One region of the Arthrobacter sp. NicSoilC5 genome, then DNA from elsewhere that is predicted to be linked to it. Evidence: riboswitches for the same ligand, from Rfam matches in the RefSeq annotation. Region 1 holds a riboswitch; the other holds the start of a gene.
What was found. Region 1 has a riboswitch for glycine ahead of cycA (D-serine/D-alanine/glycine transporter). Riboswitches for the same ligand answer to the same signal wherever they lie in the genome.
Positions count from the first base shown of each region.

Region 2: another riboswitch for glycine. It lies ahead of gcvP (aminomethyl-transferring glycine dehydrogenase); the one in region 1 lies ahead of cycA (D-serine/D-alanine/glycine transporter).

Region 1 covers NZ_AP024660.1:3,418,883-3,434,703, forward strand. Annotated here, with positions in the region: gene LDO22_RS16030 (DeoR/GlpR family DNA-binding transcription regulator) at 1-169, opposite strand, end outside; gene LDO22_RS16035 (DUF6458 family protein) at 436-693, opposite strand; gene LDO22_RS16040 (dienelactone hydrolase family protein) at 867-1,484, shown strand; gene LDO22_RS16045 (HAD-IA family hydrolase) at 1,687-2,424, shown strand; gene LDO22_RS16050 (glycosyl hydrolase family 65 protein) at 2,562-4,907, shown strand; gene lipA (lipoyl synthase) at 5,034-6,047, opposite strand; gene LDO22_RS16060 (L-serine ammonia-lyase) at 6,104-7,546, opposite strand; gene glyA (serine hydroxymethyltransferase) at 7,855-9,186, opposite strand; gene gcvH (glycine cleavage system protein GcvH) at 9,183-9,566, opposite strand; gene gcvT (glycine cleavage system aminomethyltransferase GcvT) at 9,613-10,725, opposite strand; gene gcvP (aminomethyl-transferring glycine dehydrogenase) at 10,735-13,587, opposite strand; glycine riboswitch at 13,740-13,839, opposite strand; glycine riboswitch at 14,153-14,250, shown strand; gene cycA (D-serine/D-alanine/glycine transporter) at 14,405-15,821, shown strand, end outside.
Region 2 covers NZ_AP024660.1:3,816,444-3,832,264, reverse strand. Annotated here, with positions in the region: gene LDO22_RS17925 (TspO/MBR family protein) at 27-572, shown strand; gene LDO22_RS17920 (L-serine ammonia-lyase) at 622-2,061, opposite strand; gene gcvT (glycine cleavage system aminomethyltransferase GcvT) at 2,402-3,550, opposite strand; gene gcvP (aminomethyl-transferring glycine dehydrogenase) at 3,563-6,409, opposite strand; glycine riboswitch at 6,602-6,699, opposite strand; gene LDO22_RS17905 (TetR/AcrR family transcriptional regulator) at 6,791-7,327, opposite strand; gene LDO22_RS17900 (MFS transporter) at 7,411-8,967, shown strand; gene LDO22_RS17895 (DNA starvation/stationary phase protection protein) at 9,054-9,533, opposite strand; gene LDO22_RS17890 (APC family permease) at 9,755-11,311, shown strand; gene LDO22_RS17885 (hypothetical protein) at 11,383-11,934, opposite strand; gene LDO22_RS17880 (DUF4193 domain-containing protein) at 12,122-12,424, opposite strand; gene LDO22_RS17875 (hypothetical protein) at 12,517-12,720, opposite strand; gene LDO22_RS17870 (LacI family DNA-binding transcriptional regulator) at 12,797-13,828, opposite strand; gene araA (L-arabinose isomerase) at 13,868-15,388, opposite strand; gene LDO22_RS17860 (L-ribulose-5-phosphate 4-epimerase) at 15,418-15,821, opposite strand, start outside.

The DNA.
Region 1 (15,821 bases):
CGGCCCCACCGTGGACACGGCGGACCGTGCCGGCGTTTTCGAGGGCTGCAAGGTCCCTGCGCACCGTCTCGGTGGTGATGCGGAAGCGCTCAGCCAGCAGGGTCACGCTGACCCGGCCGCTGCCGGCTACAAGCTCGGCAATCTGCTGCTGGCGCTCTTCGGCGAACACATACCCTCCGTTGCGTAGGTCCTGCTGTGAGTCTGTACGCCTGGCCGTCTTCCCGGTCCTGCGTGACTGGCATCACATTGATGTTGAGTTACTTGACTTTATCTTTGGTTCTGTTGGTTTGTCAATGGAAACCAACATGAAACAAGATCGAGCTTTTTCAGGCCCGGGCGCAGGCGCGAAAAAGCCGGGCTGGACACGTGGTGGTCCAGCCCGGCTTTTCGGGTTCATCGGTGGTGGCCCGGATCCCGTCCCCGGTGGTGGCCCGGCTAGATGCCGCCGTCCCGGCTTTCGTGGCGGGTGATGCGCTCGCCGGTGGTGGGATCGATGACCGAGCGGGACTCGCTGACCCGGCGGCTGCGGCCCGGGGAAGCGAGGATGAGTGAGGCGATCAGCCCGATTACGCCTACCGCCATGAGGATGTAGCCCACCAGTTGCTGGTCCACGAACGGGATGAGTCCGGGCGCCACGGCCCAGGCAAGGATGGCGCCGAGGGCGATGAGGAAGATTGACGATCCGATTCGCATGACTTGCTCCTTATGGCCGCGGGCTGCGCGGCGCTGGTAGGGCGATACGGGAGGGTGGTGCGTACACTGCCAAAAGCCAAGCCTGCTGTCTATCAAGCGTCACGCTACCTCCCGGTGATTGCGGATTCAATGATCCGGGCGGGGCGTCGTGCTTCCGTAGTTAGGCTTGACCAGTGGAAACAGTTGTGTGGTCCAAGCCGGAGGACCAGCGCGCAGGCACCCCCCTGCTGGTGATGATGCACGGTTACGGTACGGACGAGTCCCGGATGGTGCGCCTCTTCGAGTACCTGCCTCCCGAGTTCACGTTTGCCGCCCTGCGGGCTCCGATGCCCATCGGGGACCACTGGGGCTGGTTCCTGCTCGACTACTTCCTGGCGAACGACTTCGCGGATGTCATCTCCGCCGCCAACTCGGTGCGGGCCTGGATCAGTTCCGTCAGGGACCAGCACAGCAGCGTCACCCTGATGGGTTACTCGCAGGGCATGGCCATGGCCAGTACGCTCCTGCGGCTGCACCCGGATGACTACAAGGCCGTTGTGGGACTGTCCGGCTTTGTGCTCAACAACGAGCTCCTCTCGGTGACGGACTCCTTTGACGTCAGGCCGCCCTTTTTTTGGGGCCGGGACAAGGCGGACCTGGTGATCAACGAGGACGCCGTTGCCTACACCGCGGAGTGGCTGGAAAAGAACACGCTGCTGACGGCCCGGACCTACCCGGGAATGGGGCATGCGATGTCCAAGACCGAGATGGTGGACGTCAGCGCCTTCCTGCGCCACTACGTGCTGCGCTGACTGTGTAGCTGCCCCATCGGTGGGTACGAAAAAACAGTTGCCAGCGAAATTTGCAAGCGCTTACACTCGTCTACGGCCATGATCGGTCCTGCAGTGGGCGGACAAGGAAGTGATGCTGCGTGCATGAGGCGCAGCAGTATCCTCCTTCAGGCTGTCCCGGCAGGGCCGGCTGTCCACGAACCGAAAGGACACCGCACTGCCGATGACACTCGAAACTGCAGCTGGGACCGCCGGCTGGACCGGCGCCGCAGCAATCCTCTTTGACCTGGACGGCGTTCTGACGCCCACCGCCACCGTGCACGAGCGCGCCTGGCAGGAACTGTTCGATGGCTACCTGGCCTCGCATCCGGAGGTCCCCGGGTACCGGGAAAGCGACTACTTCGACCACATCGACGGCAAGCCCCGCTTTGACGGTGTGCGCGACTTCCTGGCTTCGCGGGGGATCACGCTCCCGGAAGGCCCGCTGGATGACGACCCTGCCCACGAAACCGTCCAGGGCCTGGGCAACCGGAAGAACGCGATCTTCAATGACATCGTGAGCGCCGGCGTCGAACCGTTCCAAGGCTCGGTCCGCTTCCTCGAAGCCGCCCTGGAACGCGGACTCAAGGTCGCCGTCGTCTCTTCCTCCCGCAATGCCCCTGCCGTCCTCAAAGCCGCCGGACTCAGCCACTATTTCCCCGTGGTGGTGGACGGTGTGGTGGCCGCGGAACAGGGCCTGCCCGGAAAACCAAGCCCGGCCACCTACGAATACGCGGCCAAACTCCTGGACCTCTCCAGTCCGGAGTGCGTAGTGGTCGAGGACGCTGTGTCAGGGGTTCAGGCCGGACACGCGGGATCGTTCCACTCCGTGATCGGCGTGGACCGTGGCGCCGGGCGGCAGACGCTCCTGGACGCCGGAGCCACCCTGGTGGTCAACGACCTCCAGGAACTCGTCCCCTAAACCCAGGCCTCAAACCCCGTTGCCTGCCCCGGGCAACCCTGCTGCTCCCCGGCAGCACCCATCCGAGTATTGCCCTTCCCCCGAATATTCCGTGCCGGCCAGTCCGGCACCACAGCAAGGCCAAAAGGACCCCGACCATGGCATTGATCTCCGCGGACCGCGAACGGTTCCCCGATACCCCCTGGCAACTCGTCGAAACGCGCTACGGAACCGATGGCGCCGGAACCCTGGAGGCCCTGTTCGCCCTGGGCAACGGCCATCTGGGCATCAGGGGTGCCCATTGGGCGGCGGCCGACGCAGAGCTGCCAGGCAGCTTCATCAACGGCCTGCACGAAATCTGGGACATCAAGCACGCCGAAAACGCCTTTGGCTTCGCCCGGACGGGCCAGCGAATCCTCTACATCCCCGACGCCAACAACTTCACCGTGGTGGTGGACGGCGAAAACCTCAGCCTCGCCGAATCAGAGGTCCTGGACTACCGCCGGAGCGTCGACTTCTCCACCGGGATCTACGAGTGCCGCATCACCTGGCAGTGCCGTTCCGGCGCCACGGTGACCACCACGGAACGGCGGGCGGTGGGCTACGAATCCCGCGGCTGCCTGGGCATTTCCCTGGAGGTGGATGCGGACCGGCAAATCTCCCTGGACGTCACCTCCGCAGTGATCAACCGCCAGGACCAGCCGGTGGAAGACCACTCCGTCCACGATCCCCGCCGGGCGGGACGGCACGCCGGGCGGGTGCTGCTCCCCGTGCGGCTGGACGGCGGCGACGGCTCGCTGCGGTTGTCCTGGGAGGCAGCCGAGTCCAAGCAGCGGGTGGGGATCGCGGTGGACCACTGGACCTCCGCCGGCCACCAGCCGTTCGAAACGGTGGTGGACCAGGACGACAGCACCGTCCGGTACGTCCTTGCAGTGGACGCCGGTGACCCGTTCCGGCTGGAAAAGACCGTCAGCTACGCAGCCGGCCCCACCGTCCAGGACCCGGACGTGGATGCGGCCGCAGTGGCTGAGGAGGCCCTCCGCCCGGTGGACAGCATCTTTGCCGAAAGCATGGCCCACTACCGCGGCTACTGGGCCACCTCGGACATTGTGGTTGAGGGCGGCCGGCCCGGGCTGCAGCAGGCCATCCGCTGGAACCTGTTCCAGCTGGCCCAGGCCACGGCGCGTGCCGATGTTGCCGGCATTCCCGCCAAAGGCGTGACGGGCTCGGGCTACGAGGGGCACTACTTCTGGGACCAGGAGGTGTACCTGCTGCCGTACCTTACCTACACCAACCCCGACGGCGCCCGGCAGGTCCTCGAGTTCCGCCACGGCATGCTTCCCGAGGCCAGGATCCGGGCGAAGGAGCTGAGCGTGGACGGCGCCCTCTTCCCGTGGCGCACCATCAACGGGCTCGAGGCCAGCGCCTATTACGCGGCCGGTACCGCACAGTTCCATATCGCCGCCGCGATTGCCTTCGCCACCAACAGGTACCTCTGGGCAACCGGGGATGCCGGATTCCGGGATGGCATGGGCGCTGAACTGCTGATCGAGACGGCCCGGATGTGGATCTCCCTGGGCTTCTTTGGCAAGGACGGGCTCTTCCACATCCACGGCGTCACCGGCCCTGATGAGTACACGGCAGTGGTGAATGACAACCTGTACACGAACGTGATGGCCCGCTTCAACCTGCGTGCCGCCGCCGCGCTTGGGCACGCAGGCATCACCCACGAGGAGCGCCAGCTGTGGGAGGCGGCCGCCAACCGCATGCAGTTGCCCTTCGATGACCGGATGCAGGTCCACTCCCAGGACAACGACTTCATGACCCTGGAGGCCTGGGACTGGACCACGCCGCGGTCCAAGTATCCGCTGCTGCTGCACTTCCACCCGCTGGTCATCTACCGGCACCAGGTACTGAAGCAGGCCGATACGGTCCTGGCCATGTTCCTGCAGTGGCAGGACTTCACGGCTGAGGAGAAGCAGCGGGCCTTCGACTTCTACGATCCCATCACCACCGGCGATTCCACACTGTCCGCCTGCGTCCAGGGGATCATGGCGGCCGAGGTGGGCTATTCGAGGGAGGCCCTGGACCACTTCACCAATGCCGCCTTCATTGACCTTGACAACACGCACGGCAACACGATCGACGGCGTGCATATCGCCTCCACCGGCGGAGTTTGGAGTTCGCTGGTGTGCGGTTTCGCCGGCATGCGCGACCAAGGCCCGGTCCCGTACTTCGATCCCCGCCTTCCCGCGGAGTGGGAGGGGCTGACCTTCCACCTGAAGATCAGGGGCCGCCTGCTGCTGGTCCAGCTCGCCGCCGGCTTTATCACGCTGACGGTCCAGGACGGCGGTCCGCTGGAGATTGACGTCCGTGGCCAGCGGCTGATGGTGGGCAACGAGCCGGTGCGGGTTCCACTGGAACCGGTCGCGGAACCGGAACCCACGGTGTTCCCCAGCGGATTGCCGACGGCGAGCATCCCGGTGGTGCGCGGCAACAGCTGAGCGGGTTGCCGGGCTGGGCGGACGCGCCGGGGGGAGGCCGGCGGCTTCCCTTGCCGGCCTCCCCAGTCTCCTGTTGTCTTCCGGCCTGGTGCCCCCCAAAACAGCACCAGGCCGGAGCGCAGTGGCCTAACCGGCGAGGAGGGTGGCGGCTTCCTGGCGGGTGGTGCCGGAGTCCTGGATGCCTTCGGCGATGTGGGCGAGTTCGGCGGGGATGTCGCGGCCTTTTTTGCGCATGGCGGTGGCCCAGAGGCGGCCGGCGCGGTAGGAGGAGCGGACCAGGGGGCCGGACATGACGCCGAGGAAGCCGATTTCTTCGGCTTCGTGCTGGAGGTCCACGAATTCCTGGGGTTTGACCCAGCGGTCCACGGGCAGGTGCCGTTCGGAGGGGCGCAGGTACTGGGTGATGGTGATCAGGTCGCAGCCGGCCTGGTGGAGGTCGCGGAGGGCTTCGCTGATTTCTTCGCGGGTTTCGCCCATGCCCAGGATGAGGTTGGACTTGGTGACCATGCCCAGGTTCCGGCCCTGGGTGATGACGTCCAGGGAGCGTTCGTAGCGGAACGCGGGGCGGATCCTTTTGAAGATCCGGGGCACGGTTTCGACGTTGTGCGCGAAGACTTCGGGGGCGGAGTCGCAGATCGCCTTGATGTGGTCGGGGTTGCCGGAGAAGTCGGGGATGAGCAGTTCCACGCCGGTGCCGGGGTTCAGTTCGTGGATTTTGCGGACGGTTTCGGCGTAGAGCCAGACGCCTTCGTCTTCGAGGTCGTCGCGGGCCACGCCGGTGACGGTGGCGTAGCGCAGCTGCATGGACTGTACGGAGCGGGCCACCTTGGTGGGTTCGAACATGTCCACGGGGGAGGGTTTGCCGGTGTCGATCTGGCAGAAGTCGCAGCGGCGGGTGCATTCGGAGCCGCCGATCAGGAAGGTGGCTTCCTTGTCTTCCCAGCATTCGAAGATGTTGGGGCAGCCGGCCTCTTCGCAGACGGTGTGCAGGCCTTCTTTTTTGACCAGGTTCTTCAGCCCGACGAACTCCGGGCCCATCTGGACCTTGGCCTTGATCCACTCCGGCTTGCGCTCCACCGGGACCGCAGCGTTGCGCTGCTCGATCCGCAGCATCTTCCGGCCTTCAGGTGCCAGGGTCATGATCGTGTTTCCTTTGTCTTCTTGGGGAATCGGAGTGTGCCGGTGTCAGCGGGGTGTCAGCATTCGACGACGTTGACGGCGAGGCCGCCCATGGCGGTTTCCTTGTATTTGTCGCTCATGTCTTTGCCGGTTTCGCGCATGGTGATGATGACTTCGTCGAGGGAGACGCGGTGGGTGCCGTCGCCCCAGAGCGCCATTTTCGCGGCGTTGATGGCTTTCGCGGCGGCGATCGCGTTCCGTTCGATGCAGGGGACCTGGACCAGCCCGCCGATCGGGTCACAGGTCAGGCCGAGGTTGTGTTCCATCGCGATTTCCGCGGCGTTCTCCACCTGGGCCGGGGTGCCGCCCATGACCTCGGCCAGGCCCGCGGCGGCCATCGAGGACGCGGACCCGACCTCGCCCTGGCAGCCCACCTCGGCCCCGGAGATCGAGGCCTGTTCCTTGTAGAGCACCCCGACGGCACCGGCGGCGAGCAGGAACCGCACCACCACATCGTCGCGGTCGGCCTGGGTGGCCTGGTCCATGCCCGGGGCGAAGTGCAGGGCGTAGAACAGCACCGCGGGGATGATCCCGGCCGCCCCGTTCGTGGGGGCGGTGACCACCCTCCCGCCGGAGGCGTTCTCCTCGTTCACGGCCAGCGCCACCAAGTTAACCCACTCCTGCCAATACCTCGGGTCGTAGTGGTCCTGGCCGTCATTATCGGTGTCTTCGGGGCGGGCGGTTTCCTTCTTCAACCGCTCGTACCAGTCCGGGGCGCGGCGGCGGACCTTCAACCCGCCCGGCAGCACCCCTTCACGCTTGAGCGAGGTGGCCACGCAGTTCTCCATCACCGACCAGATATGCACCAGCCCGGCCCGGATCTCCTCCTCGGACCGGGAGTCCTTCTCGTTCACGAACATCACGTCCGCGATGCCCAGCCCGGTCACCGCGCAGTGCTCCAGCAGCTCCGCCGCGGTCCGGAACGGCAGCGGCAGCACCTCCTTGGACGCGTCCAGTTCCTGCTGCGCTGCGTCCTCTTCCCCCTCGCGGACGATGAACCCGCCACCGACCGAGAAGAACGTCGCCGCATGCACCACGGAACCCTCAGCGTCGGTGACGGTGAACGTCATCCCGTTCGTGTGCCGCGGCAGCACCGTCAACGGCCGCAACACCATGTCGCCCACCCCGTACGGCAACGCCATACCCTCACCACCAGCACCGGCCAGGTTCAGGATCCCGGTCTCCGCGATCGAAGCCAGCCGCTCCTCCACCTCTTCGGGCAGGATCAGTTCCGGATGGAACCCCTCCAACCCCAACAGGATCGCGGTCATCGTCCCATGCCCATGCCCCGTCGCGGCCAGCGACCCATACAAATCCACCCGCAACGACGCCACGTCCGCGAGCTTCCCCGAGGCCTTCAACTCCTCAGCAAACACGGCAGCAGCCCGCATCGGCCCCACCGTATGCGAAGACGACGGCCCAATACCGATCGAAAAGAGGTCAAAGACACCAACAGCCATGTGCGTGGTTCCTAACTAATACAAGTGGTCGGGATGGAGCGGGCAGGACATCCTCTGCGTGCTCGGTCGCGAAGACGCCCGCTGAGCGGACGTGACGCTCCCTTAGACGCACGCTGCCGGATGCCCCACCCACTCCGCGGGCACGTCACCAGGAGACATGCGCACGAGGGGCCGGCGGAGCCGGACTTTTCGAAAGCCTGCTCCCCACCGTCTCCCTAGCCTCGCAAGCTCGGCCAGGGAACCCTGACGGCGTGGGCCCAACGAGGCGTGAAAATGTCCGGTCCGCCGGTCCCGGTAGCAACCGGAGATCAGGACAGTGGTGCGACGCCCGGGTAGAGCGGGTGGGCGGCGGCGAGTGCCTCGACGCGGTGACGCAGCCCGGAAAGGTCCGCGCCGGCGTCGGCAATCAATGCCTCGGCAATGATGTCCGCAACCTCGCGGAAGGCGTCCTCGCCGAAGCCACGGGTGGCCAGGGCCGGGGTGCCGATGCGCAGGCCCGAGGTGACCATTGGCGGACGCGGGTCGAAGGGGACCGCGTTGCGGTTGACGGTGATGTCGATCGCAGCCAGTCGGTCTTCTGCCTGCTGGCCATCGAGTTCGCAGTTGCGCAGGTCCACCAGGACCAGGTGCACGTCGGTGCCGCCGGACACCACGCTGATGCCCCTGGCGGTGACGTCCGGCTGGACCAGGCGTTCGGCCAGGATGCGGGCGCCGGCCAGGACGCGCTCCTGCCGCTCCTTGAATTCCTCGGACGCCGCGATCTTGAACGCCACGGCCTTGCCGGCGATGACGTGCTCCAGCGGCCCGCCCTGCTGGCCCGGGAAGACGGCGGAGTTGATCTTCTTCGCGACGTCGGGGTCGTTGGAGAGGATGATGCCGCCGCGCGGACCGGCGAGGGTCTTGTGCGTGGTGGAGGTGACCACGTGGGCGTGCGGGACCGGCGAGGGGTGCAGGCCCGCGGCCACCAGTCCGGCGAAGTGTGCCATGTCCACCATGAGGTAGGCACCCACGGAATCGGCGATCCGGCGGAACTCGGCAAAGTCCAGCTGGCGCGCGTAGGCTGACCAGCCGGCCACGATGAGCTGCGGCTTGTGCTCCTGGGCCAGCCGCTCCACCTCTGCCATGTCGATGGTGTGGGTGTCTTCGCGGACCTGGTACGGGACCACGTTGTAGAGCTTGCCGGAGAAGTTGATCCGCATGCCGTGGGTCAGGTGGCCGCCGTGGGCCAGGTTCAGTCCCATGATGGTGTCGCCGGGCTTGATGAGCGCGTGCATCACCGAGGCGTTGGCCTGGGCGCCGGAGTGCGGCTGGACGTTGGCGAACCCGGCGCCGAACAGGGCCTTGACCCGGTCGATGGCCAGCTGCTCGATGACGTCCACGTGCTCGCAGCCACCGTAGTACCGCTTGCCCGGGTAGCCCTCGGCGTACTTATTGGTCAGCACCGAGCCCTGCGCCTGCATGACCGCTGCGGCTGTGTGGTTCTCGGAAGCGATCATTTCCAGGCCGTCGCGCTGGCGGCCCAGTTCGTCGTCGATCTTTGCCGCAATCTCGGGGTCCAGGGCAGCGAGGTCTGCGTTCAGGCTGGGGGAGACCACCTGTTCAAAGGCCACGGTGCCCGCAGCGGATGAAGCGCCGCTCACAGTTCGCCGCCGTTTGCTTCGGCGTATTCCTGTGCGGACAGCAGCGGGCCCTCTTCGGTGACGGTGACCTTGAAGAGCCAGCCGGCGCCGTAGGGGTCGTTGTTGATCACGGCGGGGTCGCTGACGACGTCGTCGTTGACTTCCGTGACCTCGCCCGTCACGGGGGAGTACAGGTCGGAGACGGACTTGGTGGACTCGATCTCGCCACAGGTCTCGCCTGCGGTCACCGTGGCGCCAACCTCGGGCAGGTCCACGTAGACGATGTCGCCCAGTGCCTCGGCGGCAACGGCGGACACGCCCACCACGGACGGGCCGGAGCCGTCGGCGGCGATCCATTCGTGTTCGGCGGAGTACTTCAGTTCAGCGGCAACTTTAGCCATGGTGTGTTTCCTTAAGTTTGGGGTTCAAAAATGCGGGAGCGCCGGGCTATTTCTGGCGCTTGTAAAAGGGCAGCGCGACGATTTCGAAGGGCTCGGCCTTGCCGCGCAGGTCCACGTCCAGTGCGGTGCCCAGCTCAGCGTGCTCGACGTCGACGTAGGCCAGTGCCACGGGGTAGCCAAGGGTGGGGCTCGGCTGGCCCGAGGTCACCTCGCCCACCACGTTTCCGTCTTTGAGGACGGGGTAGCCGCCACGGCCGGCACGGCGGCCGTGCCCTTTCAGGCCAACGAGTTTGCGCTTGGGGCCGGCTTCCTTGGCTGCCTCAAGTGCGGCCCGTCCCACGAAGTCGCCTTCCTTGGACTTGAGGGCAACTACGGGGCCAAGGCCGGCGTCGAACGGCGAACGCTCCAGCGAGAGCTCGTTGCCGTACAGCGGCATGCCCGCTTCAAGGCGAAGCGAATCGCGGGATGCGAGGCCGCAGGGGACAATGCCGAACTCTTCCCCGGCCTGGGCCACGGACTCCCACAGGGAAGCGGCGCCTTCGTTCGGGAGGAAGAGTTCAAAGCCGTCTTCACCGGTGTAGCCGGTGCGGGCCAGGATGACATCGTGGCCGGCCACGGTGACTTCGTTGAACGCGTAGTACTTCAGGTCGGTGACCAGGGCGTGCTGGGACTCGTCCGTGAGCTTGAGCAGGATGGCCTCGGCCTTGGGTCCCTGGACTGCGACCAGCGAGGTTGCCGCCGAAGCGTCCTCCACCGTCACGTCGAAGGCGGCAGCGCGTTCGGCGAGGGCGGCCGCCACGGTGGGGGCGTTGCCGGCGTTGGGAACCACCAGGTACTTCTCATCGCCGAAACGGTACGTGATGAGGTCGTCGATGATGCCGCCGTCTTCATTGCAGATCAGCGAGTACTTGGCCTTGCCGTCCGCGATGGCGGACAGTTTGCCCACCAGGACGTAGTCCAGGAAAGCCGCGGCCTGGGGCCCGGTGACCCACACTTCGCCCATGTGGGAGAGGTCGAACAGGCCGGCAGCGTTGCGGACGGCGTGGTGTTCAGCCAGTTCGGAGCTGTACTTGAGCGGCATCTGCCAGCCACCGAAGTCGGTGAAGGAGGCGCCAAGCTTCTTGTGCTCTTCGTAAAGAGCCGTGTAGTTCTCAGTCATGGGGGATCCTTAGTTTTCGAACTCGGACAGCGGCGGGCAGGAGCAGATCAGGTTCCGGTCTCCGGCGGCGCCGTCGATCCTGCCCACCGGCGGGAAGTACTTGTCCTGCTTGAGGTGGTGGACGGGGAAGACGGCCTGCTCGCGGCTGTACTGGCGGGTCCATTCGGAGTTCACAACGGCGGACGCTGTGTGGGGTGCATTGCGCAGCGGGGAGTCCTGGACAGAGAAGTCGCCGTTGGCCACCTGGTCGATTTCCTTGCGGATGGTGATCATGGCTTCGATGAAGCGGTCGATCTCGGCCAGGTCCTCGGACTCGGTGGGCTCCACCATCAGGGTGCCGGCCACCGGGAACGCAAGGGTGGGGGCGTGGAAGCCGAAGTCGATGAGGCGCTTGGCCACATCCTCCGCGGTAACGCCCGTCTTCGCGGTCAGGTCGCGGAGGTCCAGGATGCATTCGTGCGCCACGAGGCCGCCTTCGCCGGTGTACAGCACCGGGAAGTACTCGTTCAGGCGCACGGCAACATAGTTCGCTGCGAGCAGGGCTGCCTTGGTGGCCTCGGTCAGGCCCTCCCCGCCCATGAGCTTCACGTACGCCCAGGAGATCGGCAGGACACCGGCGGAACCGAAGTTCGAGGCACTGATGGCCACGCCGTGGCCTTCCTCATGCGCTGCCTTGTTGGCGTCGCCGGGCATGAACGGCGCCAGATGGGCCTTGGCCGCAACGGGCCCGACGCCGGGTCCGCCGCCGCCGTGCGGGATGCAGAAGGTCTTGTGCAGGTTCAGGTGGGAGACGTCGCCGCCGAACTTGCCGGGCTGGGCCAGTCCCACCAGGGCGTTCAGGTTGGCACCATCAACGTAGACCTGGCCACCGGCAGCGTGCACAGCCTCGCAGATCTCGGTCACGTCCGCGTCGTACACGCCGTGGGTGGACGGGTAGGTGATCATGATCGCCGAGAGGACGTCCTTGTTCGCCTCGATTTTCGCGTACAGGTCCTCGTGGTCGATCGTGCCGTCCGCGGCCGTGGCAACGACGACGACCTTCATGCCGGCCAGGACGGCAGAGGCGGCATTGGTGCCGTGGGCAGAAGCGGGGATCAGGCACACGTTGCGCTGGGTATCGCCGTTGGCGCGGTGGTAGCCGCGGATGGCCAGCAGGCCGGCGAGCTCGCCCTGGGAACCGGCGTTCGGCTGGAGGGACACCTGGTCGTAGCCGGTGATTTCCGCAAGGTCGGCTTCCAGGCCGCTGATCAGTTCACGCCAGCCCTTGGTCTGGGACTCGGGGGCGAACGGGTGGATGGAAGCGAATTCCGGCCAGGAGATGGCTTCCATTTCGGCGGTGGCGTTCAGCTTCATGGTGCACGAGCCCAGCGGGATCATGGTGCGGTCCAGCGCCAGGTCCCGGTCCGACAGCCTGCGGATGTAGCGCAGCAACTGGGTTTCGGACCGGTGGGTGTTGAACACCGGGTGCTGCATGTACTCGGAGGTGCGGAGCACCTCTGCGGGCAGGTCGAAGCCCTCAGCGTCCACTACCGGGCCGGCTCCAAAGGCGACGGCGATCGCGGAGAGGATTTCCGGCGTCGTGGTTTCATCCACGGACACGCCAATGGTGTCGGCGTCGATGTGGCGCAGGTTGATGCCGCGTGCTTCGGCAGCGGTGATGACCTTGGCGGCCTTGCCCGGGACGGAGACCGTGACCGTATCGAAGAACGCCTCGGCGGCCAGTTCCCGGCCTGCGATCTTGAGCGTGGTGGCGAGGGCGCGGGCGTTGTTGTGGACGCGCTCGGCGATGGCCTTCAGTCCGTCGGGGCCGTGGTAGACGGCGTAGAAGGAGGAGACGATGGCCAGCAGGGCCTGCGCGGTGCAGATGTTGGATGTCGCCTTTTCGCGGCGGATGTGCTGCTCGCGGGTTTGCAGCGCCAGGCGGTACGCCGGGAGGCCTGCGTCGTCCTTGGATACGCCCACCAGGCGGCCCGGCATGGAACGCTCCAGGCCCTTGGCCACGGCCATGTATGCGGCGTGCGGACCGCCGAAGAACAACGGCACCCCGAAGCGCTGGGTGGAGCCGACGGCGATGTCGGCGCCCTGCTCGCCCGGAGGAGTGATCAGGGTCAGTGCAAGCAGGTCAGCGGCCACGGTGACCAGTGCGCCGCGCTCCTTCGCCGCCGCAATAGTGGCGGACTGGTCCCAGACCCGCCCGGAGGCACCGGGCTGCTGGAGCACGATGCCGTTGATGTCGCCGTCGGGCAGGCCGTTGGACAGGTCGGTGACCTCAACTTCGAAGCCCAGCGCCTCGGCGCGGCCCTTGACGATGGCGATGGTCTGCGGCAGCACGTCGGCGTCCAGGACGGTCTTGCCGTCGCGGGCGTCCTTGTTCTTGTTGGCGCGGCGCATCATCAGCACGGCCTCGGCCACGGCGGTGGCTTCATCCAGCAGCGAGGCGTTGGCGATCGGCAGGCCCACCAGGTCCTGGACCATGGTCTGGAAGTTCAGCAGTGCCTCGAGCCGGCCCTGGGAAATCTCGGGCTGGTACGGGGTGTAGGCGGTGTACCAGGCCGGGGCCTCCAGGACATTCCGGCGGATGACGGCGGGCGTGATGGTGTCGTAGTAGCCCTGGCCGATCATCTGCACGGCCGTCTTGTTCTTGGCTGCGAGCCTGCGCAGCTCCGCAAGGACCTCAACCTCGCTCAGCGCGTCTTTGAGCGCAAGGGGCTTGGACTGGCGGATTGAGTTGGGAACGGCGATGTCCACCAGTCCATCAACGCTGTCGTAGCCAACGGCCTTGAGCATGGTGTCCACGTCAGCCCGGCGGCGTGCACCGATATGCCGGTCTGCAAAGGCAGACGGAAGGGATTGAATCGTCATGAGGAACTCCAGGTTTGGCCGGCCACGGGTGGCACGGCATGGATCGGGTCCCTCCCCGCTCTGTATTGGACCTGAGAGATTCCGCAAACCCATCAGGGCCTGCTTGCACCGTCGGTGAGTGCTGCCGGAGCAGCACTGCTTTCCAGAGTCGCCTCGCCGTGACGGTACATGGGCCTGAGAGATTCCTGGGGAGGATTTGCTCCTACGGCGCCTGCCCGGTGATGGCCGGGAGAACTCTCCCGCCACAGCTCGAAAGGCTTATTGAAATGTGGGTGATTCGGCTCACAGGTTACAGGCAAAGCGAAGCGGGGAGCAAATCGGTCCGTCATGACTTGGGGCTCAAGAGCGTTAGGTGGATGGCGTAACGCCGGGCTTGACTTTTGTTCGTGACGGACGCCACACTGAACCCCGTGATCCGGCCGGACAGCGGAACTGGCCCAAAGACGCTGGGCGCTCTGTTCGCCGGCCGGGATCACCGGAGGCCCCACTGCCCATTCTGCGCATTACCGCGCCTGGGATGGATGCCCTCTGACAACTGAACACTGATTTACCAAGCAAACGCTTTTGACCTGCGGCGGGAGAGCCCTGCCGGTACGTTCAGCAGGCGCCGTAGGAGCAAACCCTCCCCAGGAAACTCTCAGGCCCACGTACCGCCGCGGTGAGGCAACTCTGGAAAGCAGCCGGGCCCTGTCCTGGCTCACCGACGGTGCAAGCACGCCCATTTCGGCATGTGGAAACTCTCAGGTCCCAGACAGAGCGGGGAGGAAATCCAATCTTTGCGACACCCCGGGTGCCGCTCGAACGATGGAGTTCCTCAATGACGACCCATTCCCCGACGTCCCCCGGCGGCGGAGCCCCGCACCTGGAGCGGCAGCTCAGCAACCGCCACATCCAACTGATCGCCATCGGCGGTGCAATCGGCACCGGCCTGTTCATGGGCTCCGGCAAGACCATCTCGGCGGCCGGCCCATCAGTGATCTTCGTGTACATGATCATCGGCTTCATGCTGTTCTTCGTCATGCGTGCCATGGGTGAACTGCTGCTCAGCAACCTCAACTACAAGTCCTTCAGCGACTTTGCCGCCGACCTGCTGGGTCCGTGGGCCGGCTTCTTTACGGGCTGGACCTACTGGTTCTGCTGGGTCATCACCGGCATCGCGGATGTCATCGCCATCGCCGGCTACTCCCGTGAACTGTGGCCCGGGGTGCCCCTGTGGATTCCCGGCCTGGCCACCGTGGCCATCCTGCTCCTGCTGAACCTCACCACGGTGAAGGCGTTCGGCGAGACGGAGTTCTGGTTCGCACTCATCAAGATCGTTGCCATTGCCGCACTGATCATCGTTGGCCTGTTCATGATCTTCACCGGTTTCCAGTCCGACGCCGGCCCTGCCACCTTCACCAACCTGTGGAGCCATGGCGGATTCTTCCCGAACGAGTTCATGGGCTTCGTGGCCGGCTTCCAGATCGCCGTCTTCGCCTTCGTGGGCATCGAGCTGGTGGGCACCACGGCGGCCGAGGCCAAGAACCCGGAGCGCAACCTGCCCAAGGCCATCAACTCCATCCCCATCCGCGTGCTCCTCTTCTACGTAGGCGCCCTCATCATCCTGATGGCCGTCACCCCCTGGACCGAGTTCAGGGCCGGCCACAGCCCCTTCATCGCCATGTTCTCCCTGGCAGGCCTGGGCGCCGCGGCCACCGTGGTCAACCTCGTGGTGCTGAGCTCCGCGATGTCCTCCGCGAACTCCGGCATCTACTCGACCTCCCGCATGGTCTTCGGCCTTGCCCAGGAAGGCGACGCTCCCGACGTCTTTGGCAAACTGTCCCGGCGCAAGGTGCCCCAAAACGCACTGTTCCTCTCCTGCGTGCTGCTGCTGTCCGGCGTCGTCCTCATGTACGCGGGCCAGGACGTGGGCAAAGCCTTTGACATGGTGACCACCGTCTCCGCCGTCTGCTTCGTCTTTGTCTGGTCCATCATCCTGGCCAGCTACATCGCCTTCCGCCGCCGCCGGCCGCACCTGCATGAAGCATCGAAGTTCAAGATGCCCGGCGGTGTTGCCATGGTCTGGGTGGTCTTCGCCTTCTTCGCCTTCGTAATCTGGACCCTCACCACCCAGCCGGACACCCTGGTGGCCCTCCTGGTCACCCCGGTGTGGTTCATCCTGCTGGGCGCCGCATGGTTCGTCCTCCGCCGCCGCCCCGCACACCAGGCCCGTTTCGCTACGTTCCAGGCTGAAC
Region 2 (15,821 bases), 400 kb from region 1:
TCAGGATGTTCAACAAGGGTTGGGGTATGAGGCCGGATGGGGAACAGAGCACCGCTCCCGCGGGCAGCGGCGGGAAGCCGTACAGTGCCGGGGTGCAGGCCGCCGCGCTTGCCGGTTTCCTGTTGGCGTCCTTGGTGGTGGCGGCGCTGGGCGGTTTGGCATCGGCGGCCAATGTCACTGGCTGGTATGCAGCCGCGGACAAGGCCCCCTGGTCCCCGCCCAATGGCGTGTTCGGTCCGGTGTGGACCATCCTTTATGCGGCAATGGCCCTCGCTGCATGGCTGGTTTGGCGTAAACGCACCGCTGGGACACGGCAGGCCATGGTGGTTTACGCCATCCAGCTGGCCCTCAATCTCACCTGGACCCCGGTCTTTTTCGCCCTTTACCCGGCTCTTGGCACGGCGGCCCTGTGGCTGGGCCTGGCCATCATCGTGGCCCTGGTCGCCGCGGTAACGGTGACGGTGCTGCATTTCGGTCCGATCAGCCGGACGGCAGGGCTGCTCCTGCTCCCCTACATCTCATGGCTGGTGTTCGCTGCCAGCCTCAATTGGTGGGCGGCAACTCACAATTAGGCGCACGGGCACCGCCCGTCCCGCCATTCGGTCAGGTGTCAGCGGGGTGTCAGCATTCGACAACGTTGACGGCGAGGCCGCCCATGGCGGTTTCCTTGTATTTGTCGCTCATGTCTTTGCCGGTTTCGCGCATGGTGATGATGACTTCGTCGAGGGAGACGCGGTGGGTGCCGTCGCCCCAGAGCGCCATTTTCGCGGCGTTGATCGCTTTCGCGGCGGCGATCGCGTTCCGTTCGATGCAGGGGACCTGGACCAGCCCGCCGATCGGGTCACACGTCAGGCCGAGGTTGTGTTCCATCGCGATCTCCGCGGCGTTCTCCACCTGGGCCGGGGTGCCGCCCATGACCTCGGCCAGGCCCGCGGCGGCCATCGAGGACGCGGACCCGACCTCGCCCTGGCAGCCCACCTCGGCCCCGGAGATCGAGGCCTGTTCCTTGTAGAGCACCCCGACCGCGCCGGCGGCGAGCAGGAACCGCACCACCACATCGTCGCGGTCGGCCTGGGTGGCCTGGTCCATGCCCGGGGCGAAGTGCAGGGCGTAGAACAGCACCGCGGGGATGATCCCGGCCGCCCCGTTCGTGGGGGCGGTGACCACCCTCCCGCCGGAGGCGTTTTCCTCGTTCACCGCCAACGCCACCAAGTTAACCCACTCCTGCCAATACCTGGGGTCGTAGTGGTCCTGCCCGTCCTGGCCGTCATTGTCGGTGTCTTCGGGGCGGGCGGTTTCCTTCTTCAGCCGCTCGTACCAGTCCGGGGCGCGGCGGCGGACCTTCAACCCGCCTGGGAGCACCCCCTCACGCTTGAGCGAGGTGGCCACGCAGTTCTCCATCACCGACCAGATATGCCCCAGCCCGGCCCGGATCTGCTCCTCGGACCGGGAGGCCTTCTCGTTCACGAACATCACGTCCGCGATGCCCAGCCCGGTCACCGCGCAGTGCTCCAGCAGCTCTGCCGCGGTCCGGAACGGCAGCGGCAGCTCCTCCTTGGACGCGTCCAGTTCCTGCTGCGCGGCGTCCTCTTCCCCCTCGCGGACGATGAACCCGCCACCGACCGAGAAGAACGTCGCCGCATGCACCACATCCCCGGCCGCGTCGGTAACGGTGAACGTCATCCCGTTCGTGTGCCGCGGCAGCACCGTCAACGGCCGCAACACCATGTCGCCCACCCCGTACGGGAGCGCAACCGCACCGGCCAGGTTCAGGATCCCGGTCTCCGCGATCGAAGCCAGCCGCTCCTCCACCTCCTCGGGCAGGATCAGTTCCGGATGGAACCCCTCCAACCCCAACAGGATCGCCGTCATCGTCCCATGCCCATGCCCCGTCGCCGCCAACGACCCATACAAATCCACCCGCAGCGAGGAGACGTCCGCCAGCTTCCCCGAGGCCTTCAACTCCTCAGCAAACACGGCAGCAGCCCGCATCGGCCCCACAGTATGCGAGCTTGAAGGGCCAATCCCGATCGAAAAAAGATCAAAGACACCAACGGCCATGAGGAAATTCCTAACTAAAACAGGTTGTTGGGGTTGGAGCGGGCAGGACATCCTCTGCGTGCTCGGTCGCGAAGACGCCCGCTGCGCGGACGTGACGCTCCCTTAGACGCACGCTGCCGGATGCCCCGCCCACTCCGCAAGCACGTCACCAAGGCGACGCGGCAAGCAGGTAACGTCGTGCCCACGAGCGCCGGCGGAGCCGGACTTTTCGAAAGCGTGCTCCCCACCGTCTCCCTAGCCTCGCAAGCTCGGCCAGGGAACCCTGACGGCGTGGGCCCAACGCAGGCGTGAAAATGTCCGGTCCGCCGTCGCGAAGGTGACCACGGGGTGGAACAAGGGACTACTCGGCGCGGCGGTAGAACGGGAGGTCGACAACTTCGAAGGGTTCTGCCTTGCCGCGGAGATCGATGTCCAGGGCTGTGCCGGGTGCCGAGTACTCGACGTCGACGTAGGCCATGGCGATCGGGTAGCCGAGGGTGGGCGAGGGCTGGCCGGAGGTGACTTCCCCGACCGGGGCGCCGTCCTTGAGCACGGGGTAGTGTGCCCGTCCGGCGCGGCGGCCTTTGCCTTTGAGCCCCACGAGGCGGCGGCCGGAGGTGGTGCCGGCACCGGCTTCCTTCTTTGCTGCCAGCGCAACCTTGCCAACAAAGTCGCCTTCCTTGGAGAGCGCGACGACGGGGCCGAGGCCTGCAGCGAACGGGTCACCCTGCAGGGACAGTTCGTTGCCGTACAGCGGCATCCCCGCTTCCAGGCGAAGCGAGTCGCGGGAGGCAAGGCCGGCCGGGGTCAGCTCCCCGTCGTCGGCGATGGCGACCAATGCCTGCCACAGTGCCGGGGCGTCTGCGTTGTCCACGAAGATCTCGAACCCGTCCTCACCGGTGTACCCGGTACGCGCGAGCAGGAGTTCCTTGCCGGCGCCGCCCACCAGGAACGGAACCTCCACAGCGGCGTAGTACTTCAGCTCCGTCACCAGGGAGTGCTGTGCGGCCGGGACCAGGCGCAACAGGAGTTCCTGTGCCTTGGGGCCCTGCACTGCGATCAGCGACGTCCGGGCCGAGGCGTCCTCCACCAGCACGTCAAACCCTGCGGCCCGTTCCTGCAGGGCTGCCGCCACCACCGCGGCGTTCCCCGCATTGGGCACCACCAGGAAGACGTCCGTGCCGTCTCCAGCGGCGGGACGGCGGTAGGTGATGAGGTCGTCGATGATGCCGCCGTCCTCGTTGCAGATCAGCGAGTACTTGGCCTTGCCCACGGCCATGGCGGAGATCTTTCCCACCAGGGCGTAGTCCAGGAACGCGGCGGCCTGCGGCCCGGTGACCCAGACTTCGCCCATGTGGGAGAGGTCGAACAGGCCGGCGGTGCTGCGGACGGCGTGGTGTTCAGCCAGTTCGGAGCTGTACTTCAATGGCATCTGCCAGCCGCCGAAGTCGGTGAAGGAGGCGCCAAGCTTTTTATGTTCGTCGTAAAGGGCGGTGTATTTCTCGGTCACGGTGCCGGTCCTTTAGTTTTCGAACTCTTCGAGCGGCGGGCAGGAGCAGATGAGGTTCCGGTCTCCGGCGGCGCCGTCGATCCGGCCCACCGGCGGGAAGTACTTGTCCTGCTTGTGGTGGGCAGGGAACGCGGCCTGCTCGCGCGGGTAGGCACGGTCCCAGTCGGAGCTGACGACGGCGGCTGCCGTGTGGGGTGCGCGGCGCAGGGGGGAGTCCGCTACGGCAAAGTCGCCGTTGGCCACCTGGTCGATTTCCTTGCGGATGGTGATCATGGCTTCGATAAAGCGGTCGATCTCGGCCAGGTCCTCGGACTCGGTGGGCTCCACCATCAGGGTGCCGGCCACCGGGAACGCCAGGGTGGGGGCGTGGAAGCCGAAGTCGATGAGGCGCTTGGCCACATCCTCGGCCGTGACACCGGTCTTGGCGGTCAGTTCGCGCAGGTCCAGGATGCATTCGTGCGCCACGAGGCCGCCTTCACCGGTGTACAGCACCGGGAAGTACTCGTTCAGCCGGGCTGCGACGTAATTGGCAGCGAGCAGGGCTGCCTTGGTGGCCTCGGTGAGCCCTTCCCCGCCCATGAGCTTCACGTACGCCCAGGAGATCGGCAGGACGCCGGCCGAACCGAAGCGGGAAGCCGAGATCGCGACCCCGTGGCCTTCCTCATGCGCTGCCTTGTTGGCGTCGCCGGGCATGAACGGCGCCAGGTGGGCTTTGGCGGCCACGGGTCCGACGCCGGGTCCGCCGCCGCCGTGGGGGATGCAGAAGGTCTTGTGCAGGTTCAGGTGGGAGACGTCGCCGCCGAACTTGCCGGGCTGGGCCAGTCCCACCAGGGCGTTCAGGTTGGCGCCGTCGATGTAGACCTGGCCGCCCGCCGCGTGCACGGCGTCGCAGACCTCACGGACGTCCCCGTCATAGACGCCGTGGGTGGACGGGTACGTGATCATGATGCAGGACAGGACGTCCTTGTTCGCTTCGATCTTGGCCGTCAGGTCATCGTGGTTGATGGTGCCGTCCGCGGCCGTGGCAACGACGACGACCTTCATGCCGGCCAGGACGGCAGAGGCGGCATTGGTGCCGTGGGCGGAGGCGGGGATCAGGCAGACGTTGCGCTGCTCTTCGCCGCGGGAGTGGTGGTAGCCGCGGATGGCCAGCAGGCCGGCGAGCTCGCCCTGGGAACCGGCATTGGGCTGGATGGACACCTGGTCGTACCCGGTGATCGCGGTCAGGTCCGCCTCCAGGTCGGCAATCAGTTCACGCCAGCCTTCGGTCTGGGAGTCCGGGGCAAAGGGGTGGATGGAGGCGAATTCCGGCCAGGAGATGGCTTCCATCTCGGCGGTGGCGTTCAGCTTCATGGTGCACGAGCCCAGCGGGATCATGGTGCGGTCCAGCGCCAGGTCCCGGTCCGACAGCTTCCGGATGTAGCGCAGCAGCTGGGTTTCGGACCGGTGCGTGTTGAACACCGGGTGCTGCAGGTATTCGGAGGAACGTCCGACGGCGGCCTCCAGTCCGAAGCCTTCAGCCGCGGCAACGGAGGCCCCAAAGACGTCCGCGACGTCGGCGACGATGGCCGCCGTCGTGGTTTCGTCGAGCGAGATGCCCACGGTATCGGCGTCGATGGAACGCAGGTTGATGCCGCGCGCTTCGGCATCGGCGACAAGCGCGGCAGCGCGTCCGGGGACGCGGACGGTAAGGGTGTCGAAGAAGCTCGTGTGCAGCACCTCCACACCGGCAGCTGCCAGCGAGGCCGCCAGCACCCGGGCGTGGCCGTGCGTCGTTTCCGCAATCGCCTTCAGCCCGTCGGGGCCGTGGTAGACGGCGTACATCGAGGAGACGATGGCCAGCAGGGCCTGCGCCGTGCAGATGTTGGACGTGGCCTTTTCGCGGCGGATGTGCTGCTCGCGGGTCTGCAGCGCCAGGCGGTACGCGGGCACCCCTGCGTCGTCCTTGGACACACCCACCAGGCGGCCGGGCAGCGACCGCTCCAGGCCCTTGCGCACCGCCATGTAGGCGGCGTGCGGGCCGCCGAAGAACAACGGCACCCCGAAGCGCTGGGTGGAGCCGACGGCGATGTCGGCGCCCTGCTCGCCCGGAGGAGTGATCAGGGTCAGTGCCAGCAGGTCAGCGGCCACGGCGACCAATGCGCCGCGCTCCTTCGCCGCCGCAATAGTGGCGGACTGGTCCCAGACCCGCCCGGAGGCACCGGGCTGCTGGAGCACGATGCCGTTGATGTCGCCGTCGGGCAGGCCGTTGGACAGGTCGGCGACCTCAACTTCGAAGCCGAGCGCCTCGGCGCGGCCCTTGACGATGGCGATGGTCTGCGGCAGCACGTCGATGTCCAGGACAGTCTTGCCGTCCGCTGCAGGCTTGGTCTTGTTGGAGCGGCGCATCAGCAGCACGGCCTCGGCCACGGCGGTGGCTTCATCGAGCAGGGACGCGTTGGCGATGGGCAGGCCCACCAGGTCCTGGACCATGGTCTGGAAATTCAGGAGTGCCTCGAGCCGGCCCTGGGAAATCTCGGGCTGGTACGGGGTGTAGGCGGTGTACCAGGCCGGGGCTTCCAGCACGTTCCGGCGGATCACTGCAGGCGTGACGGTGTCGTAGTAGCCCTGCCCGATCATCTGGACAGCGGTCTTGTTCTTGGCGGCGAGCCTGCGCAGTTCCGCAAGGACTTCAACTTCGCTGAGGGCATCCTGCAGGCGGAGGGCTGTTTCCTGGCGGATGACTTTGGGTACGGCGGTGTCCACCAGGGAATCGACCGTGCCGTAACCAACGGCTTTGAGCATGGCGTCGACGTCGTCCTGGCGGCGTGCGCCAATGTGGCGGTCTACGAAGGTGGTGGAGGCTGGGGTAACCGACACGAAGGAACTCCATTTATTCAGGCGGCGCAGGGTACGCCACAGCTATTCGGGTCCCTCCCCGCTCTGTATTGGACCTGAGAGTTTCCGCGTTGCCTGCCTGGGCAGGACCCGCTTGCACCGTCGGTGAGCACAACAGCCGTTTCGCTTCCCCCAAGGGAGGCCGGACAACTGCCTGCTGCTTTCCAGAGGTGCCTCGCCGCGGCGGTACAGGGGCCTGCGAGATTCCTGGGGAGGATTTGCTCCTACGGCGCCTGCCTGTACTTCCGGCAGAACTCTCCCGCCGCAGATCAAAGGCTATTCATTTGTTGATGATGACGGCCGGTGACAGCCCTCACAACTCTCCATTGTCCTACGCCACAAGCCCTCCCGGCAAATGGAAAACTACCTGCGGAGCCGTTCCAAAGCAGCCAGGAGTTCCTCCACATCAGCCGCCGCTCCGCCTTCCGGCGCAGGGCCCACGGAAAGCATGGCATTGAAGTACAACCCGTCACCCATATACAGGACAGCCTTGGCCAGGCCGTGCCCCACATCTGCTGCGATCTCGTCCAGCCACCGCTGCTGGATGGCGGCGAACCGGCGGCGGGTCTCTTCATGTGCCACCTCGGCAAGCCGCGTGGCAGCCACGATGACCCGGTCAAGCGGAGTATCCGCCCAGACGGAGGAGCGGATGAAATACGCGGCAGCACCTTCGCTGGCGGAAGCCATCGCGTCGGCGTCCTGCCTGGCCAGGCCTTCCAGGCGGTCAAGCAGCACGGAGATGAGCGCTTCCTTGTTGGGAAAATGATAGAGGAGGCCACCTTTGGACACCCCGGCCTTCCGGGCTACGGCGTCGAGGGTTGCAGCGCGCTCCCCCACGTCGATCAGCAGGGACTCGAAGGCGTCAAGGACCGCATCACGGGCTACAGGCTTTCGGGGCATGCCTTCCATCATGCCCTCCACCGGCAGGGAAGAAGGAATGCCCGCGTTTAATAACTGTACCGTCCAGACGGTACAGTTATTGCATGACGACTTCCATCAGCCCGGCCCCCACCCAACGGGACAGCACCGCCGCGCGGCCTCCGTGGCGGGATTGGCTTGCGCTGGGGCTGCTGATGTTTCCCGTGCTGCTGGTGGCAGTGGACAACACGGCCCTGACCTTTGCCCTGCCCGCCATCGCACGCGCCCTGGAACCGACCGGCCTGCAGCTGCTGTGGATCGTGGACTCCTATCCGCTGGTCCTGGCCGGGCTGCTGGTGTCAATGGGAAGCCTCGGCGACCGGATTGGGCGGCGGCGGCTGCTGGTCATCGGCAGCCTGGGCTTCGCCGGACTGTCCGCCGCCACCGCCTTCGCACCCACCCCGGAGTGGCTGATCGCCGGCCGCGCGGCGCTCGGGTTCTTCGGCGCCATGCTGATGCCGTCCACCCTGTCGCTGATCCGCAATATTTTCCCGGAACCCAACCGCCGGCGGCTTGCAGTGGCCATCTGGGCGGCGGGATTCTCCGGCGGCGCCGCCCTGGGCCCCATCCTGGGTGGATGGCTGGTGGAGCACTTCTGGTGGGGCGCCGTTTTCCTGGTGGCCGTGCCGCTCATGCTGCCCCTGCTGGCTCTGGGGCCGGCCTTCATTCCGGAATCAAAGGATCCCGCGCCGGGCAGGGTGGATATCCCAAGCGTCCTGCTCTCCATGCTGGTCATGGTGCCCGTGGTGTACGGCATCAAGTCAGTAGCCACCGAAGGCCCGGGCACGGCCGGGCTGGGCAGCATCGCCTTTGGCGTGGCCATGGGGATCGTGTTCGTGCGCCGCCAGCAACGCCTGGAATACCCGCTGCTGGACATGTCGCTGTTCCGGAACAGGGTGTTCAGCATGGCCATCAGCGCCAACATCCTGGCCCTGTTTTCCTTCAACGGATTCATCCTTTTCCTTGCCCAGCACCTCCAACTCCTGGAGGGGATGACGCCGTCCGCGGCGGGCATTGCCATGCTTCCGGCCCTGGCAGCCACAGTGGCGGCAGGCCTGGTGGTAGTCCCGCTGGTCCGGAAGGTCCGCCCCGGGTACGTAGTGGCCGCCGGCCTGTCCTTCAGCGCCGTCGGCTACAGCATGGTGGCCTTCGGAAACCACGACGGCGGGCCTTCCCTGCTGCTGGCAGCACTGCTGGTCCTGGCGCTGGGCGTCGGCACGGCGGAAACCATCTCGAACGACCTCATCCTCGGCTCGGCCCCGCCGGCGAAATCAGGCGCTGCGGCGGCGATTTCCGAGACGGGCTACGAGGTGGGCTCGCTGCTGGGGACTGCCGTGCTGGGCTCCATCCTGACCGCGTCCTACCAGCAGAACCTCCGGCTGCCGGCAGGGCTGGAGGCCATGCTGCCCGGAGCCTCACTGCACAACGCCGGGGAAACGCTGGCCGGCGCGGTGGAGGCGGCCGGCCTGCTGCCGGAATCAGTCGCGGGGGCAGTCCGGGATGCCGCGGCCGCCGCGTTCGATTCCGGCGTGCACATCACGGCCGCAATTGGGCTGGCACTGATGGCGACGGCGGCAGTGCTCGCCGCCGTCGTGCTTAGGAAAGTTCCCAAAGCGGCCTAGCAGTACAACGGCAGTGCTGTCCGGGGCAAAAAGAAAGCGTCCTGCGCCGGGGCTGCCCCGGCGCAGGACGCCCTGCCGGATGTCCGCTACTTGGAGTCGGCGGCCGTGACCTTGGCGGTGGGCTTCATGTTTTCCGCCTGCACCATCCAGGCGAACTGCTCCAGCCTGGCGATGAACTCGTGCAGGAGGTCCGCCGAAGTGGGGTCTTCCTCATCTACCTCGTCGTGGACCTTGCGCATGGTGCCCACGGCGGCCTCCATGGCGGCGACGATCCGCTCGATCGCGTCCTTAGTGCTGATCAGGCCGTCAGGGAACTGGGCCAGACTGGTGGTCCCGGCCACGGTGGAGCTGCGGCCGTCGGGAAGCGCGTGCAGGGCACGCATGCGCTCGGCGGTGTCGTCGGCGAACTGGCGGGCGGCGTCGACGATCTCATCGAGCTGCAGGTTGAGGTCGCGGAAGTTGGTGCCCACGATGTTCCAGTGCGCCTGCTTGCCCTGGATGTGGAGCTCGATCAGGTCCGCCAGGACGGCCTGCAGGTTGTTGGTCAGTGTCGGTGAAGCTTTCATGCGTCCTCCTCAATTGGTCCAGTACGGCAGACGCTACCAGCCGTGGACGGCGCGGCGGCAGGGCCAAAGACAATTTCTCAGTGAGCTTACTAATTTCGAAAACCAGTCATAAACGAGTGTGCTTCATATTGCGTCTTGCATCACACGCCCGCCACCCCCATACTAAATGAACGCCATTCATATAGTGACCTCCGTCTCACAGCCTTCCAGAAAGTGGTGCCATGACAGAGACAATCCGCACCAGTACTGCCAAACCCGGTCCGCACGCCCACGCCCCCTCCGCGGACGGCGTCAGCGCCAAGGGACTCAAGGGCGGCCAGCTCGGGCTCCTGGCCGTCGTCGTCCTGGGCATTTCAACCATCGCCCCCGCATATACACTCACCAGCGCACTGGGACCTACCGTCAATGAAGCCGGCCTCCAGCTGCCCGTCATCTTCCTCATCGGGTTCATCCCCATGATCCTGGTCTCGCTGGCCTACCGGGAACTCAACGCCGACTCCCCGGACAGCGGCACCACCTTCACCTGGGTCACCAAGGCCTTTGGCCCGTGGGTGGGCTGGATGGGCGGCTGGGGCCTGCTGGCGGCAAACATCATCGTGCTGTCCAACCTGGCGGGCGTCGCCGTCGACTTCTTCTACCTCTTCCTGTCACAGCTCACCGGCTCCCCCGAACTGGCGGACCTGGCGGACAACAAAGGCCTGAACGTCATTACCTGCTTCGTCTTCGTGGCGCTGGCCGTCTGGGTCAGCTACCGCGGCCTGCACACCACCAAGCTGGTGCAGTACAGCCTGGTGGGCTTCCAGTTGCTGGTGCTGGGCCTGTTCGTCGTGATGGCCTTTGCCAACTGGTCCACCTCGGAAACGGCCATCCCGTTCAGCTGGGAGTGGTTCGATGTCACCAGGATCGAGACGTTCGGTCAGATTGCCGCCGGCATCTCCCTGTCGATCTTCGTGTACTGGGGCTGGGACGTCTGCCTCACCGTGAACGAGGAAACGGCCAACGGCAAGAAGACCGCCGGCGTGGCAGGCACCCTGACCGCCGTCATCGTCCTGGCCATCTACCTGCTGGTCAGCATCGCCACCATGATGTTTGCCGGCGTCGGTGATACCGGCAACGGCCTGAACAACGCTGAAAACCACGAAAACATCTTCACCGCACTGGCCTCCCCCATCATGGGCCCGTTCGCCATCCTGATGTCCCTCGCCGTGCTCTCCAGCTCCGCTGCGTCCCTGCAGTCAACCTTCATGTCGCCGTCGCGCAGCCTGCTGGCCATGGCCCACTACGGCGCACTGCCGGAACCCTTCAGCAGAATGAGCAGGAAGTTCGCCACGCCGGGCTTCGCCACCATCGCCGCCGGCGTGATGTCAGCGGGGTTCTACGCAGTGATGCACGTGGTCAGCGAGAACGTCCTGAACGACACTATCCTGGCCCTGGGCCTCATGATCTGCTTCTACTACGGCCTCACCGCCCTGGCCTGCACCTGGTACTTCCGCCACAGCCTGTTCAACAGCGTGCGCCACTTCGTGCTGCGGCTGGTATGCCCGGTGGTGGGCGGCGTGGGCCTGTTCGTGGTGTTTGTCCAGACCGCCGTGGACAGCCTGGCACCGGAGTTCGGCAGCGGCTCCGAGGTGTTCGGCGTGGGCCTGGTGTTCATCCTGGGCGTGGGCATCCTGGCCCTGGGTGCCGTGGTCATGCTGGTCATGTCCCGCACTCACCCGGGCTTCTTCCGCGGCGAAACCCTCAAGCAGGACACCCCCGCGCTGGTCGTTCCGGAATAGGCTCCAGCCCAAAAAGGTGCCGTGCCCCCGCCAGGGGCACGGCACCTTTTGTGTTGGCGACGACGGATGGCTCACCAGTAGTGCGCCACATCGACCACCAGGCGTGAGCCGGAGCCCGGGCCGTCGAGGGTGAACACCCGGAACGGCAGCCGGGCACGGACGCCGAGCCCGATGGTGGTCTGGCCCTCGAAGCTTCCGGCCCAAACCACCTGGCGGAAGGTCTGGTAGCCCGAAACGTTGGAGAGCTCAGCCTTGTCGGCAGGGGTGTAGGTGGGCTGGCCGTTGTTGTCATAGGCCGGCGCCTTGACGACGACCTGCAGCCGGGCGCCGCCCCGCGTTGGCACCACTGCTCCCGAGCCGTCCTGGATGATCTGGGGGACGTAGCGGACCGTGTAGCCGGGGGCCGGCGCGCCGCTTAGGTCAACCACCAGCCGGTCAAAGCAATAGTGCTGCCCGGTCCGGACATTGGTCACGGGTGCGCCGCCCATGGCGCCGTCCGACTTCATCAGCGAACCCCACGTGAGTCCGCAGTACGACGTGGTTGCCGAGGCGGCGCCCGGAGCCACCAGGCCCAGGCCTGCAGCCAGCAGGACGGCTGCGAGCCAGATGAAGAACTTTTTCATTGCAGTGCCATCCAAAATGAGAGCCATTGGATGCTTCCAGCGTAGGAGCGTTCGCGGGCGGAAACGAGGGGTCATTTTGATAACGACGGCGGCACCGGGCCAAGCAGCCGGACCAAAGCAGCACAGGACAAAGAAGCGCCGGCCACCTCGGGTGAGGTGGCCGGCGCCGGGAAACCAGGATGGAAATTTAGCCTTCGCAGTCGCGGCAGTACTTCAGGCCGTCCTTTTCGCGGGCAACCTGCGACCGGTGGCGGACCAGGAAGCACGACGAGCAGGTGAACTCGTCAGACTGCTCGGGAACCACAATGACGGTCAGTTCCTCGTTGGAGAGGTCGGCGCCGGGCAGGTCGATACCTTCAGCGGTGTCGTTCTCGTCGACATCGATAACCGCGGTCTGCGCGTTGCCGCTCCGTGATGCCTGGAGGGCCTCGAGAGAGTCGGCCGGCGACTCTTCTTCCTGCTTGCGTGGAGCATCGTAATCGGTAGCCATAGCATGTTCACTTTCGTTGCTGCGCAGCGCCATTTCAGGCACCTCAGTGAAGCAGTTTAGGGCATTATCCCGCTACCGGCGCAATAGTGTGCTTAACCAGACATCGGGCCGGTTTCTGCCGTTGTTCCCGCGTGCACCGAGCGGGCGTGGCCGGCTCCGATGGACACCCCGCTCAAGGCCGGCAGCCAGCCCCACCGGGTGGCGTCAGCCATGGCGCCGGCGGCGTCCGTTTCGGAGTCGAAAGTGAGGGTGTCCAGCAGCCAGCCGCGGAGCCGGACGAACAGGGTAGGCGTCATGCCTGAAACCTACGCAGCTATTGTTGTGGCCACGTTTCGCCGCCGTCTCCTCCGGATTAATTCCGCGGCCCTGGCGTTACCGCACCGGCGGGGCCGTGCTGCTGCGCAGGACGAGCTCGGGCTCCACCACAAGGGTCCGGGGGCCGCCCGTGCCATCGAACGCAGTGAGCATCATGTCCATGCACCGCCGGCCCAGTTCTTCAAAGTCCTGCCGGACCACCGTCAGCGGGGGACTGAAATAGCCGGCCTCGGGCTGGTCGTCGAAGCCCACCACGGATACGTCCCCGGGCACCTTGATGCCTGCCTCGTTCAATGCGCGCAGGACTCCAAGGGCCATCTGGTCGTTGCCAACGAAGAGCGCAGTGGCGCTGCGGCCGGCTGCCAGCCGCCTGCCGATCTCGTATCCGCTGCCCGCGCTCCAGTCGCCCTCGATGATCAGGTCTGCCTCGAGCCCGGCGGAGTCCAGCGCTCCCCGCCAGCCCTCGGCGCGGGCTACGGCGTCGATCCAGTCCTGCGGTCCCGCGACGTGTCCGATCCGGACGTGCCCCTGCCCGATGAGGTGTTCCACTGCCAGTTCTGCGCCGCGGCGCTGGTCCACCTTGACCCCGCCCACGGAGTCATTTCCGGTGGGACCGACGGCAACCACAGGCACTCCAATGGGCAGTTCCGCCAAGGCCGCCAGCGTCTCCAGGTGCGGAACGATCACTACTATTCCGTCCACCGACTGGTCCAGGAAGTGCCGGACGGCGTCCAGGATCGCGTCCCGGTTGACCTCCCGCAGCGCTGCGACGCTGACGAAGTATCCTGCGTCCCGTGCAGCACGTTCCACTCCCAGCAGGGTGTTGGCAGGGCCGTACTGCGAGAGCTCGCTGCCCAGGACGCCGATGGTCTGCGAGCGCCGGGTGACCAGGCTCCGCGCGGCGGTGTTGCGGCGGTAGCCGAGTGCGGCAATCGCCGCTTCCACCTTGCCGCGCGTGCCGGAGCTGACATTGGGGTGGCTGTTGACCACCCGTGACACGGTCTGGTGCGAAACCCCGGCCAGTTCCGCCACGTCCTCGAGCGTTGGCAGCCGGGGTGGCCTGCCGTCCGTCACGGGGTTCCGCTCCATGGCAGCCGCCGGGGCCGGCACCTCAGCCGTGCCACTGGGTCAGATCCCGCCGGCCAGTTTGTAGTAGGCCGCGTTCCAGTTCAGGTCCTTCTTGAACTGGCGGATGGTGGTGCCTTCGTCGATGGTGAGCAGTTCGGTTTTGGCGATTTCGGCGAAGTCCTCGAAGACGTCCATGCCCACCTGGGTGGAGAGCACGGTGTGGTGGGCGGCGCCGGCGGTCAGCCAGGCGGCGGCCGAGGTGGCGAAGTCCGGCTTCGGCTCCCACAGCGCGCGGGCCACGGGGAGGTTGGGCAGCGGCTGGTCCAGGGGAACGACGTCGACGGCGTTGGCCACCAGGCGGAAACGGTCCCGCATGTCGGACAGGGCGACGACGACGCCTGGCGAGGCGTCGGCGTCGAACACCAACCGGACAGGGTCTTCCTTGCCGCCGATACCCAGGGGGTGGATTTCCAGCCGCGGCTTTGCTGCCGTGAGGGAGGGGCAGACCTCGAGCATGTGGGCGCCCAGGATCTTTTCGGAGCCGGGTTCCAGGTGGTACGTGTAGTCCTCCATGAGGGACGCGCCGCCGGGGAGGCCGGCGCCCATCACCTTGGCGGCCCGGACCAGGATGGCGGTCTTCCAGTCGCCCTCGGCGCCGAACCCGTACCCGGCGGCCATGAGCCGCTGCACGGCCAGGCCCGGCAGCTGGCGGAGGGCTCCGAGGTCCTCGAAGGACGTGGTGAAGGCGGCGGAGCCGTTGCCTTCCAGGAAGCTGCGCAGGCCCAGTTCGATCCGGGCGCCGTACCGCAGCGATTCGTGCCGGGCCGCGCCTGCGCGGAGCTCCGGCACCACGTCGTAAAGGTCCTCATACTCGGCCACCAGGGCGTCGACGTCGGACTCTGCAGCACCGTGGACGGCGTCCGCGAGCTCGTTGACGGACCAGGTGTTGACCGCGACGCCGAAGCGCAGCTCGGCCTCGGTCTTGTCGCCTTCGGTCACGGCGACGTTGCGCATGTTGTCGCCGAAGCGGGTGAGCTTCAGGCTCCGGACGGCGGCCCAGCCGGCGGCGGCGCGCTGCCAGGAGCCCACCTGGCGGGCCACCTCGGGGTTGGAGACGTGCCCGACGACGGTCTTCCGGGCGATGCCCAGGCGGGACTGGATGTAGCCGAACTCGCGGTCGCCGTGGGCGGCCTGGTTCAGATTCATGAAGTCGAAGTCAATGTCCGCCCACGGCAGGTCGCGGTTGGCCTGCGTATGCAGGTGCAGCAGGGGCTTGCGCAGCAGGTCCAGGCCCTGGATCCACATCTTGGCCGGGCTGAAGGTGTGCATCCAGGCCGTCACTCCGATGACCGAGTCATCCGAGTTTGCCTCCAGGGCGGTGCGGCGGATGGCATCGGAGTCGGTCAGGACCGGCTTCCACACGATCCGCACGGGAACCGACGAGGAGGCATTGAGCTGGTTGGCGATCTCCTGCGACTGGGCGGCCACCTGCTTGAGGACTTCCTCCCCGTAGAGGTGCTGGCTGCCGGTGAGGAACCAGACTTCGTAGCCGTCGAGGGAGGTGTTTGCTGCGGTGCTCATGGATTCTCCTGGGAAGAGTTTTGGGCCGGTTATTGGCCGTAAACGTTCTGGTAGCGGGCGTAGAGGGAGTCGATGTGGTCCTGGTCGATGGGCAGCGGCTCGCCCAGTTGCCGGGAAATGTGCACGGTGCGGGCCACTTCCTCGCACATGACGGCGGCCTTCACGGCGGACCGGGCGTCCTTGCCGATGGTGAACGGGCCGTGGTTCTGCATCAGGACCGCCGGGGACTTGGAATTCTTCAGCGTCTCGACGATCCCGTGGCCGATCGAGTCGTCGCCGATCAGCGCGAACGGGCCCACTGGGATGGACCCGCCGAACTCGTCCCCCATCATGGTCAGCACGCACGGGATGGCTTCGCCGCGGGCGGCCCAGGCGGTGGCGTAGGTGGAGTGGGTATGCACCACCCCGCCCACTTCCGGCATGTGCCGGTACA